3 regions of the Desulfosporosinus sp. Sb-LF genome follow, and region 3 is predicted to be linked to each of the others. Evidence: riboswitches for the same ligand, from Rfam matches in the RefSeq annotation. Region 3 holds a riboswitch; each other region holds the start of a gene.

The links. Region 3 has a riboswitch for cobalamin ahead of cobT (nicotinate-nucleotide--dimethylbenzimidazole phosphoribosyltransferase). Riboswitches for the same ligand answer to the same signal wherever they lie in the genome.
Region 1: linked by a shared signal. The riboswitch ahead of thiC (phosphomethylpyrimidine synthase ThiC) and the one ahead of cobT (nicotinate-nucleotide--dimethylbenzimidazole phosphoribosyltransferase) in region 3 are both predicted to bind cobalamin.
Region 2: linked by a shared signal. The riboswitch ahead of E4K68_RS05055 (hypothetical protein) and the one ahead of cobT (nicotinate-nucleotide--dimethylbenzimidazole phosphoribosyltransferase) in region 3 are both predicted to bind cobalamin.

Annotation. Positions count from the first base shown of each region.
Region 1 covers NZ_SPQR01000003.1:288,789-292,997, forward strand. The annotation lists gene bzaB (B12 lower ligand biosynthesis ThiC-like protein BzaB) at 1-709, opposite strand, end outside; gene thiC (phosphomethylpyrimidine synthase ThiC) at 827-2,119, opposite strand; cobalamin riboswitch at 2,262-2,440, opposite strand; gene E4K68_RS06010 (3'-5' exonuclease) at 2,613-3,473, opposite strand; gene E4K68_RS06015 (aspartyl-phosphate phosphatase Spo0E family protein) at 3,556-3,726, opposite strand; gene E4K68_RS06020 (PAS domain S-box protein) at 3,878-4,209, opposite strand, start outside.
Region 2 covers NZ_SPQR01000003.1:68,740-72,948, forward strand. The annotation lists gene E4K68_RS05045 (hydantoinase/oxoprolinase family protein) at 1-620, opposite strand, end outside; gene E4K68_RS05050 (UbiD family decarboxylase) at 777-2,150, opposite strand; gene E4K68_RS05055 (hypothetical protein) at 2,213-2,434, opposite strand; cobalamin riboswitch at 2,536-2,719, opposite strand; gene mch (methenyltetrahydromethanopterin cyclohydrolase) at 2,994-3,971, opposite strand; gene E4K68_RS05065 (hypothetical protein) at 4,004-4,209, opposite strand, start outside.
Region 3 covers NZ_SPQR01000001.1:571,511-575,719, forward strand. The annotation lists gene cobS (adenosylcobinamide-GDP ribazoletransferase) at 1-157, opposite strand, end outside; gene cobU (bifunctional adenosylcobinamide kinase/adenosylcobinamide-phosphate guanylyltransferase) at 164-757, opposite strand; gene cobT (nicotinate-nucleotide--dimethylbenzimidazole phosphoribosyltransferase) at 813-1,892, opposite strand; cobalamin riboswitch at 2,002-2,177, opposite strand; gene E4K68_RS02800 (hypothetical protein) at 2,392-2,601, shown strand; gene E4K68_RS02805 (CoA transferase) at 2,623-3,597, shown strand; gene E4K68_RS02810 (CoA-transferase) at 3,597-4,209, shown strand, end outside.

The DNA.
Region 1 (4,209 bases), on a different contig from region 3:
GTGAATCTTCGATACAACCAGGTCGGATAGCATCTCCAACACTAAGCGTTACATCGTATTTCTTACAAATTTCAAGAACTCGATCAAATTGAGCATAGAGAGGATTCTCTTGCTCGTGGTGGAACATCCAGCCTGTTATAAAGGCCCCTCCACGACTCACGATATCAGTAATTCGTCCTTGATTTTTTAATCTTTCAATAATAGACATGTTTAAAGCAGCATGAATTGCCATAAAATCGATGCCACGCTTTGCCTGACGTTCAATCATTTCGAACATATCCTCAGCCGTCATACCTACAACACTTCCGTGTTTGTCAATACTTTCCATTCCACCTTGGTAGCTTGGAACAGAGCCGACAGGTAGAGTGAAGTTTTCGATCACCTGATGGTGGAAAGCATCAACATCTCCGCCAATACTTAATTCCATAATCGTATCCGCGCCAGCCGCAACGGCAACCTTTATTTTATGGAGCTCATCTGAAAAGTCCACACAGTCCGGTGACGTCCCAATATTGGCATTTACTTTGGTACGAAGTCCTTCCCCTACCGCAATCGCGTTACAGTTCTTGTGTTGTTTGTTCTTTATGATCACGACCCGGCCTTGCGCTACCTTCTCGCATAACGCTTCCGCTGTAAGCCCTTCTACTTTTGCTAATCTTTCTACCTCAGGCGTAATAATTCCTTGTCTTGCTTTGATAAGTTGTGTCATTTTAATCTCTCCATTCTAAATTAAAATTTTTTCTTTTTTTACAATGGTACTACTGGTTACGCTTAACTTAGCTGAACTTATCATATCAGTTATCTGACCTTTGGCCTCGGCCTTCTGTCAGCACTCCCACGGCAGTTCTTGAAAGAACTCGCCAGCCACAGCCATGGCGCAACCCTTTTCACATTTTTTGCAGAAAGATTTCTCGCTCGAGTGGAAATCCGTTAGCCTTTCTTGATCTAAGGCTAACGTTTTTTGGGCCTCTACATTCTGCTCCCGTCGTGCTTGACTCATTTGAAGGTCCCATTTTTCTGCTCCTGGGTACCCTTTTGCAAGATCAGCTACATGAGCAGCAATACGCGAAGCTACTACTCCCCGGTAAACATCCTGCGCGTTGGGATAAGCTATGTGTTCAGCAGGTGTGACGTAGCAAAGAATATCTGCACCAGCAGCACCTGCCATGGCTCCTCCAATAGCAGCTGTAATTTCGTCATATCCTGGGGCTACATCTGTCGATACCGGACCAAAGACAAAATACGGAGCACCTTGACATACTTGTTTTTCTAATTTAACAGTTGTAGCAATTTGATTTGGTGGAGTATGACCGGGTCCCTTAATCATGATTTGAACCCCTGCTTGTCTGCTACGCTTTACCAACTCGCCTAAAACGACGAGTTCTTCAGCCTGCGAACGACATAATGAATCTGCACCTGCACCCGGTCGCATGGCATCTGCTAAACTTAAGGTAACTTCGTACTTTTTGGCAATTTCCAGGATGCGGTCGAACATAGTATACAAAAAGTTTTCCTTATTATGATAGAGCATCCAGCCCATCAATAAGGACCCGCCTCGGCTCACCAGATTAAGGACTCGCTGATCTTCCTTCGCCGTTTTAAAGAGTCCGTAGTGAAGGGCGCTATGGAGAGCCATAAAATCCACGCCATCGGCAGCTTGGCGTTCCATAACCTTGAAAAAGTCTTCTGGCTCAAGCGCTAAGGCTGAACCCCTGGTATTTACAGCTTCAGCAAAAGCCTGGTAAACGGGTAGTGTACCCAAGGGCAACGGTACTCTTTTTATAATTGTCCGCCTTGCCTCGTCCATATTGCCGGCCGTACTCAGATCCATGACAGCATTTGTTCCTGCCCTGATTGCCTCATCCACTTTAAAAAGTTCATCAGCAAGACTATCCTCGTCTGCGGCTAGGCCAATACTGGCACTAACCTTGGTACTTAGGCCCAACCCGAACCCTTGGGGTTTTTGTGGCTTGTGATGAGTGTTATAGGGAATAACAATCCGTCCGGTAGCAACTCTTTCCATCAGGAGCTGGACATTCATCTGTTCATTTTGAGCTACCAAGGTAAACAACGGGATTTCCTGACCCTTTTGGGCCATTTCCATTAATGTCAACACCATAACTCTCCCTTCTCTGTTTAGAGTCATTACCTTGACAAAAACATTCGGCAGTGGTAAAAAAATAAAAAAAGTCTCTAATCACACAGTGACTAGAGACTTTTCCATAATCTCATCCACACTACTCTTGGTTCTTCGACAAGGTAGGCTTGGGCAAACTACAGGCAGGTCTCCTGGCTTACGGATCAATGTCTGAAGCACCTTCCAGGAACTACCCCGTGGCTATACTTCTTACTCCCCGTTTACAGTGGCGGGACCGCGCCGGACTTACACCGACTTCCCTATTCTCCTCTTAAGTGAGGCACCTGTAATTTTAAGTTTTCTAAGCGTAGTATAACCAATAAACTTGTGTTTGACAAGAGTTTTCTTAAAATTCAGACCGATACTGTTACCGAAATTATTTATCCACTTCCACAAACTAAGACTTTCTCTTTTTCCTTGGCAGAAACAAATGCCGAAAAATAAGAAGGGTAGCCTCAAATTTACGCTATCCTTCTTATTCGATATTCGGCAATTCTGGTGTTATCTTTTCGTCTGATCCTAATTCATCTGTTTTATAAATAGCATTTTTCGAAAAAATACTATACTCACCATCTTTATGTGTAATTCTTGAAACATGTCTTATATGAATCTTACATTCAGCACAATAACCAAACGCAAAATACTTTTTCAATTTAGTGACTTCCGTATCTTTCGGCACGAATCTGCCACAGCCTGGACACCTTATATCAGCTTTATCTAGTAAAGTTTTCAGATCTTCTAACTTCTCTTCATTTTCTTTCTGAATTCTTTCCCAATTTATGATTGGATTAGAAGAAGAATCATAAACCTTCTTGAAGATCTTCGCAGTATAAGATGCATCGCTCAAGGCATCGTGAAAGGGAGAACTTATTTCAATTTCAAGGCCTTCTACCGCGCCTTCTAGACTTGGTTGTTGAGTTAGACTCTCATAATTCATATAAATTTGTTGAATATTAATAAATTTGTCAAAAGAAATAGAGTTGAAACCAAAAAAAAGACAATTATCTCTTAACGCCAGAATATCATCATGCCCCCAAGAGCATAATACCGCTTCATTTCCAATCCAAGTATTGAAACTCTCAATCGCTTTTGGGAAAAGTGTTCCGCGAGCAACCTGACTCGTGTTAATATTTGTTTTTCTTTTTACAAAGGGGTTAATTCTCTTATAAATTACCGGCTTAATCAGCAAATCAAACTCAGCAATGGTCTCTAATTTTTCATTTAATTTGACTGCACCGATTTGAATAATTTCATTTTTTAGATCAGGGTTAGCCGATTCGCCTTCTCTAAATGGAAAAAACATATTAAATTCTAGATCAAATACAATATAATTCATATTGCCCTCCCATGTTATTCTCCTATTATAATCCCTCCTTCGAATAAACGCACAAAGAATTTTATCGTTTCGCCCTTCGAGTTTACCAAAAGCTTAGCTGCTGATAAGAAGAAATCCTTTGGTATTGGTTGAGTAAATGATCTAACTGCTGGCTCACTTTCACAACTTCACTGTCAACAAGGTCATGAGTTGACCCGAATTTATTGAGTTTCTTCCGCAATTCCTCTATTCTTTTCAAAAGTTTCTTTTCCACATAGATTCCTCCCGAAATGTCATTCTCAAGGAGAATCTTATTGCTTTTTTGGTGAAATGGCAAGAAAATAATATCCATTAATAGGTAATCATTTGTCGTAATATGGAAATACAAGTAGCACGAGGCATAAGAAAACCTACTTTTCTCTCTTTTATATAATCTTCATCAAAAGTACCTCATTTCCCTTAGCGTTATAGATCACTTTGTCACAAAATGATCTCATCAAGAAAATTCCACGTCCACCTTCAGCCTCTAGCAGACCATCAAACTCACTTACATAATTGCTCGCCACTCGTTTTGCAGTAACTTCTCCCGCGTTAAAACCTGGACCATCATCCTTAACCCTTATGATTAGTCTGCTACCTATTCGCCTTGTTTTAACACGAACCCGCCCACAAGAACCAAAACTATTGTTCATCGCTTCGTTGACAGCAACCTCCAGCATCGGTGCGTGGATTGGTGAGTTCCTTTCCAGAAATTCAC
Region 2 (4,209 bases), on a different contig from region 3:
GTAGTTCGTTCATATTCCCCAAGTTGGGAAGAAAGTTCAGACGAAAGCGTGATAAATACGTTGGGCAAAAGACCTTGCAATTGATCTTTAAACCCTTCTTCATGCTCCGGATTACGACAGGCAAAGAGCAAACATACCGCAACGGATTCTACCTCTTGTTGCCGCAAGAAATCGGCAATCTCCTTTATTTGGGCGTGATCCACGGATTTGATAGACATACCCTTATAATCCATACGTTCCCGAAGCCCTATGCGCAAATACCGCGGTACTAAAACGGGGGGTAAAGCAACACGAAAATCCCATTGTTCAGCCAAACGTGAACGTCTTAATTCCAATGAATCGCGAAAGCCCTCGGTCGTGATCAAAGCTGTTTTTGCACCTTGACCCTGCAGCAAGGCATTGATACCTACAGTCGTCCCATGAATAAACTTGTCGGTTTGCCCAAGGAATTCTGAGAGTGATAAGCCGAAACCCTGCGCCAAATCAGTTAGGCCTCGCAAAATCGATTCCAGAGGGTTTTCTAGGCCAGAAGGAACCTTGGTGGTAAAGGAACATCCATGCTGATCCCGAACCACAAAGTCCGCGAACGTACCCCCTACATCAACTGCAATTTTGTACATTTCTTCCATCTCCCTGTTAGCTAAAAATAAGTAAAATAAGCTTTAAAACCACCTTGATTCTTTTAGACCCTTCTCTCTAGTCATAATGAAGAAGTCCCCATTGTGGGGACTAAAGCTAATAAAAAATAAGCATTCAACAATCCATTCGAACCCCAGTTATAGGCCGAAGGACTCCATAAAACGCTGTACCTTATGCTGAACCTCAGATGACATCTCCACTGTGGGCGCAAAACCTGAAAGGGGTTTCGTCGCATCAATACCCATTTTGGCAGTTCGACTTAATTCATCACTCGAAGGATCTAAAGTACAGCCCATACCCATATGCTGCGGTATGATCGTCACTCCTCTATCCGCTTGAAGTCTAGTGGCCATGGCCCAAAGCACCTGGCGTTCATCGAAAACGTCCACATCTTCATCGACTACAACGACCATCTTCAGATTATGATCCACCGAGAAGGCCGTAAAGATGGCTTGCTGGGCCTGTCCCTCAGCAATCTTCTTCATGGAAATGTAACAGTGGAACAATCCACAAGCCGAAATGGGAGCATGAACACTTTTAATATTAGGCAGAGTCCTTTTCAGCGCATTCAGGACATCCCCTTCTCGCTGTACAGCGACAATCGTAATATGCTCTGAACTCATGGCTGGTGTAATATCCTGAAAGAGCGGTTTCGTGCGGTACTGAATTGCCTTAACCTTGAACAAATTTTCCGTGCTGCGATAACAGGCATAATTTGTGAATTCTGCAAAAGGGCCTTCAGCTTCTCGTTCTCCTGCGACGATTTCCCCCTCGATGATAACCTCAGCATAAGCAGGAACCGTCAGATCGACCATCTTGCAGCGAGCGACCTTCAGCGGAGACCCAAATAATCCCCCCATCGCTGCAAATTTACCTTGATCATAAGGGATCAAGGCCATTGACCCCATCGAAATATTAGGGTGGATACCGAGTACAATCGTCGCTTCGAGCGATTTACCCATTTCTTCCGAGCGGCGGAAGTACTCCCATAAACGTTGCCTAGAATGGAGGCTAATCCCTAATTTGTCCCTACCCTTTAACTGCATCCGGTGATAACCTGCTGTATCAGCACCCGTCACTGGATCTTTAGCAATGACCAAGCCTGCTGTAATGTAGGGTCCAGCATCAATTGGGAAGTGAGTCAAAATTGGCAATTTATACAAATCAACCTCTGGGCCTATAACAACATTCTCCCGAAACGGAGCATCAGCTATCTCGACAGGCTCGATCCGCTGATTGATTCGCTTGGAAAACTCAGCGGCAAGATCGTTGGGATGAACACCCATAGCCAATGCCAAACGCTCGCGAGGAGCCAAAACATTAGTGACAACGGAGATATCATGCCCTTTAACGTTATCAAAAATCGTCAGCGGATAGCGCCGCACTTTCTCTAATTCCATAATCAAGGTACTAATTTCATACTTTGGGTCAATCTCCTCATGAATATGGACAACCTCTAAGGGGTTTTGCTGCTTAACTCGTTCGATAAATGATCTCAGATCCTGCTCCAACTTCTACGCCTCCTCAAATAATCATGTTAATATTTAATAAGCCTCAATGAAAGTGGAGCGACCTATTGAGCTGATCCACTTTTATGTAAGGCATCAACAACAAACTTAGTCAAGATAGTACCTCCAATGATACTTACATCCGCCGTCATACACGACGAAATCAAAACGACTTTAAGCGGTAACTTCAAAACTATAAAGAGACCTGCCCCAACGCAGAAGTTCCCGACAAGTTTGTATCGACCTGTGCCAATAGTAGTGACTCCACTTAATGTATCGCTAATCACCTCTCATTCTCACCCACAATGCAAAAAGACAATAGAAAAAGCCCACAGTCCTATATGACTGTAGACTTTACCATCGCCCATTATTAGCCTTATCAAAAAAGGCTAAGTTCAATATTACAGGCAGGTCTTCTGGCTCAAAGTTCATCATCGCCGTACGCCTTCCCAGCAAATGCCAGTGGCCAGTGTACAGGACTCCCTCTTCACAGTGGTGGGTCCGCTCAGGATTAATATACTACCTGATTCCCTATTCTCCCCAATTGGGGCACCTGTAATAATTCCTTATTACCAATCCACCATGAATTAAGAGTGGATTATGTGTTTTTTATATGTTTCGACGCCATTATTAAATTCCCTGCTTCTAATCATGAACTAGGGTAAATTCTTTTTCGATGAGTTTCGTTGATAGACAGATCAAAACGGTAAAACCCACGTCTGAGCCTTACCGCTTTGATACTTATCAATTTTATTGTTTTCCAGAAGCATTTACCTATATTCTAAACCATTGATCTTAATTATTTCTAAACAGTTTATAAACAATCTATAAACGAATGCTCTACCCTCAGTTTATTCCTAGCCCAAATGAATTACGCAAAATATCAGGACGCAAGGATCCGGCATGAAACGAGTTACCACTCTTTAAATTACATAACCACACTTCCGCAGGGCTAAACAGACGTGGGTCGATATCGTAAAAATCCCCACATTCCTTATACACCTCCGCAAAAGGTCGACCATATTCCCGAGAAGACGATGACGGAACCAGCTTCACCAGAGAATCGAGAGCTTTATCATCATCATGAAGGTAATAAAGTACTGTCGAACCATAAAGAAGCGCATCGTTTGTCCGCCCAAGGGCACTTAGATTATCACCCGCTACTGGTGATAACGGACAAATACCCGAACCGGATACTATGTTCTCTATATTATAGCCCAGTTCCATGAGTTTAGATAAGCCAGTTTCCAAGGCTCGTGCCGCTATCTGAACTGAACCCACCTGTGACGCAGTAGGGGCTACCATGATATAGAGATTTGTGGGATCGCATTGACACTCCTCTAAAATATACCGAACCACCTCTTCTGAAGGAAGTTCCTCACTTTCCAAACAAATGATCGCTGTCTCCGAATAATCCTCATAGCCTGAAACTTCAAATACTTCACCCTCATGAACAATAGCACGTCCCGGACCAGAACCCATTGCTAATAACTTGCCATTTTTAATAGGCCATCCGGCATATTGGGACGCCAGACAAGCTCGGATCGGATGATCAGAGACTACTTCAACTGCGGGCCAGTGCAACCCATTAAAGTCTGACCAATGTTGTTGAACCTGGGCTAGCCCTCCGAGGCAAACAGACGCGAACAAGGTCCCTGCTTCCCAGCCACCCTGAACATGAACACCGCAATCGATCACTGTTACCCCATTTTGTTTGTGAACCTTGACCCGAAGCAGTTCGCTCCGGGAGAGGAATTTCTGAACCAACGGGAAAGCCTGACGGTTAGGACTTAATTCATGGGTTTGGCTAAGCGGCAAAAGCATAGTGTTTCCCTTCTCCAAGTGAAATTATTGTTCTACAATCTCTCGTACTCACCCTTAGCATTAAGATATTGAATATCCCTGCAACCATAATATTCTCCATACATATCTAACGGATCAAAGCCCCTTGGTCTAGTACAGTCATCCGAGTAGCCGATATAGTAGACTTCCAGGTCCTGGTCTCTCATACGGAATATATACTGTGGTTCAGCTTCAAACTTTTTGATTAGTTGTTCAAATT
Region 3 (4,209 bases):
TTAAAGCCTTCGCCAAAAGCCAGAGGATTAGACCGATCACTAATCCAACCCCGGGATAATACCTGTAACTATGTGTAAATTCTTCCGAAGAAACGTCTTTTGGTGATGGAAAAGGAAGCCGAGTCAAAAAGGTTAGGGCAATGACAAACCCGCGCAAATTAAATCACTCCTTGAGTAGGGAAGCAAGCAGTTTCTCACCGGAGTGTTTAATCTCCATAGGAAAACCAGCTACGACCAAATACACTTGATCTGCACACTGAGCCAGGATTTGATTGCTGCGTCCGGACAAATCGCGGTAAGCTCGGGCCAAGGGGTTTTCGGGAACAATTCCTTGACCCACTTCGTTGGTGACAAAGAGGACTTGCGGTTTTATCTCTTGGGCAAGCAGGGCGACTTCCTGAACCATAGCTAGGATTTGCCCCTCAATGGTGGGACTAGCCTCATCTTGGTTTGATGATTCTGCTTGTTCTGCTAAAAGAAGATTAGTAAGCCAGAGAGTGACACAATCGAGGAGAATAACTCCGTTCTCGTCTTTTAGTCGGATTAAGGTATCACGAATGTTCAGGGGTTCTTCGATGAGCTGCCAAGTAGACGGACGTTGTTTCTGATGTTTCTTAACGCGCTGGGCCATTTCTTCGTCCCAGACCTGGGCGGTCGCAATGTATGTGACTGGACAATTTGCTGAAGCAGCTAGGAGTTCGGCAAAGCTGCTTTTACCGCTCCTCGCACCGCCTGTGATGAGTGTAAATTGAGACATAACATTCACCGACTCCCCTAGTTTATTGGATGGAGATGAGACATGCTGCTTCGGGTTAGCTTGATTGCTCACTGACTCCTGCATCAGCAAAGGTCGCCATTTCCTCGAGGATATGAAGGGCGGATTCAACAATGTAAAAGGTTATGGCGGCTCCTGTTCCTTCACCAAGTCTCATATTCAGGTTAAGTATTGGATCAAGCCCTAGGCCGGATAATGCATTGCGGTGACCTATTTCGACGGACCCATGAGAGGGAATCATATAGGCGATGCTCTTAGGAGCCAGTTTTGAAGCAATGAGTGCGCCAGCAGTCGAGATAAATCCGTCGATCACAATGGGAACATGGCTAGCAGCAGCTTGAAGGATCGAACCAGCAATCGCCGCAATTTCTAAGCCCCCTACTTTGGTTAGAACATCGAGGGCGTCCGTTATATCAGGTTGATTGACTTCAATGGCTTTTTCAATGGCACAACGTTTTCTAATGACTCCGGCGTCGTCGATTCCGGTTCCACGCCCAACCACATCTTCAATGGAGGAATTCGTCAAGAGGGCGACGATGGCAGAACTTGGGGTAGTATTACCGATTCCGAGTTCACCTGTGGCAAAAAGGTTATATCCTTCAGCGATCTTTTCAGAGGCAACCTCAGCTCCGACTAGTAGAGCTTGTAAGGCTTCTTGCCGTGTCATGGCTGGGCCTTTGGCCATATTTTTAGTCCCATCAGCGACACGTTTATGAATAATATTTCCCTCTAATGGAAAGGCAATACCGACATCAGTCAAAAATACCTCGGCATTCGCTTGGCGAGATAGAACATTGATGGCGGCCCCACCGTTCATGATATTATACGCCATCTGAGGGGTAACTTCCTGAGGAAAGGCACTTACTCCTTCTTCGACGACTCCATGATCTCCTGCCATTAATAGGACGGCTTTCTTTTGGATTTTAGGGCGGGAGGTTCGTTGGATGCCGCCGAGTTGCTTGGCCAAATGTTCTAATTGGCCCAGGCTTCCCTGAGGTTTAGTGAGTGAATCTAAGCGAACTTGGATTTGGGCCATAGCTTCCTCGTCAAGGTCTGAAATGCTCGCAATCAGAGTTTCAAGTTGAGAAAATAGTTGGGATTCTGTTAATTTTTCCATTGGTTTTCTCCCCCTTAATATTTTTATTTGTAAAAAAAAGTAAAGTCCTGACCACAAATAACTTTGTAGTCGGGACTTTACCGTCATCACCGCCGCTCCCCACGGTGTGGGAAACGTAAACATCTTAGGCAGGTCTCCTGGCTAACGAATCATCGCTTAATCCGTAACCTTCCCAGCATAACGCCAGTGGTTTACGAAGCTCATCGAATACAGTGGTGGGTCCGCGTCGGTTTTAAACCGAACTTCCCTATTCTCCCAATGGGCACCTAAAATGTATATATTCTTTCTTTTAAGCATAACACACCCTTTTTCTAATCTCAAGTACTTGTTCATAATTTGACGAGCTTTAACTCTGTTTGGTGCCTGAAGGCAAATGAAGGGCACTCAACACTACGATGTCGGGGAGTTAAAACATGAGAAACTGGGCAAATAATATAAAATATTCATATTTATTTGAATAATATAAAAATAAGTCTTGACGTCCTAATGAGGGCTAGGTATGATGTTATTATTAGGAATCTTAGTGAGAGAATGTTCCCTTCAAGAGAGAAAAGAGAAGAACGTGAGGTGTGAGAAATTCAAAGGTCAGACACGTCTTTACAAGGACTCAATTGACGAATGTGGGTATTTCTCCATCAGTTTAGGAACAGATTTTTCGATGGTAGCGATTGAAAATGTCTCCAACAAAAAAGTGCTAAAAACCAGCTAATAAAAAAGGAGGTATAAATACATGAGCAGACCCCAAAAAGTTAGTTTAGCAGAGGCCATCAGCTTTATTAACGATGGCGACATGCTGACATTTAGCGGATTTACCATCTGGCGTCGTCCAATGGCAGCCATCATGGAACTAATTCGACAGGGTAAGAAAAACTTGCATTTAGTGGAGGTCAACGGCGGGACCCACAGTGATATGTTGATCGGGGCCGGTTGTGTAAAGATATGGGAGTCGTGTTGGAATGGTCACGAATTATTTGGCAAGATCGCAGGAAATATGGCTCGCAAAGTCGAAGCGGGCGAGTTAATCATTGAAGATTACAGCCATGTGCAGATGCTTTGCCGTTTGGTGGCAGGTTCTCAAGGGATACCGTTTACGCCCACTTATGCTGCGCTGGGGTCCGATATTTTGAATCCGGAATACGATATGCTGGGTAAAGCTGGTCTGCGTGATGGCTCTAATCCCAAAATACCAGCAAAAAAATACGAAATATACAAAGAGAACTTTACCGGGACTGAAGTGGCTCTAATTCCAGCTGCCCAGCCCAATTGGTGCATTGCGCACGTTAATATGGTGGGCTCAGAGGGAACCGTTCGGGTATTGGGACAAAAGTTCAGTGATGAGGAGGCGATGAAATCAGCCGACAAGTTAATCGTCATTACTGAGCAGATCGTACCGGAAGAGTTCATCCGTCGTGAGCCGGAAAGGAATCTTATTCCGCCTCACTTGGTTGACTATATTGTGGAATTACCTTGGGGAGCCCATCCCACGGGATGTTTTGGCGCTTATGAAACAGATGGGGCTTTCATCAATAATTTCTTCACTAAGACGCGTACCCAGGAAGGCTTTGATGAATGGGCTAAAGAATGGATCTTTGGAGTTGCTGATCATGAGGAATATCTTAACAAGCTGGGCGTCAGCCGCCTAGAAACTTTGAGGGCCAGCGCTGCGCTAGGCTATTCCACCAAAGTGAAAAGGGGGTCGAGATAATGGCTAGTAATGATTTTGCAAAAGTTGGCGAATTCAAACCAATCGACCTTCTGGCCGTATCCGCAGCAAGAGAGGTAACAGACGGGGAGGTTGTTTTTGCAGGAACCGGATTGCCCATGTTGGCTATCATGTTGGCTCAGAAAACCACTGCGCCTAACGCAGTATGTATTTATGAGGCCGGCAGTGTGGATGGAAGGCCCATTTCTCTGCCCACCTCCGTGGGGGATGCTCGCTGTATCTATCAGGCTTCGATTGCTTCTGGTTTATACGACGTTTTTGGACAACTGCAAAGAGGAAATGTGGATATGGCTTTCTTAGGTGGTGCAGAAATCGATCAGTATGGCAGTGTCAATACCACCGCCATGGGGGGCTACTCCCCAGTCGGCAAGCGTCTAACGGGTAGTGGTGGAAACGCCGACATTAATGCTCTCGCTAAAAGAACTGTCTTTATTATGATTCAGGAGAAACGACGTTTTGTAGAACGCTGTAGCTACATCACTTCACCGGGATGGAGAATCCCTAAGTGGCCGGGTGGCGAATTCGTCCATAAAAAAGAGGTTTACGGCAAGGCTTTCCGGGGCGGTCCCTGGGCTGTTATATCCAATATGGGTG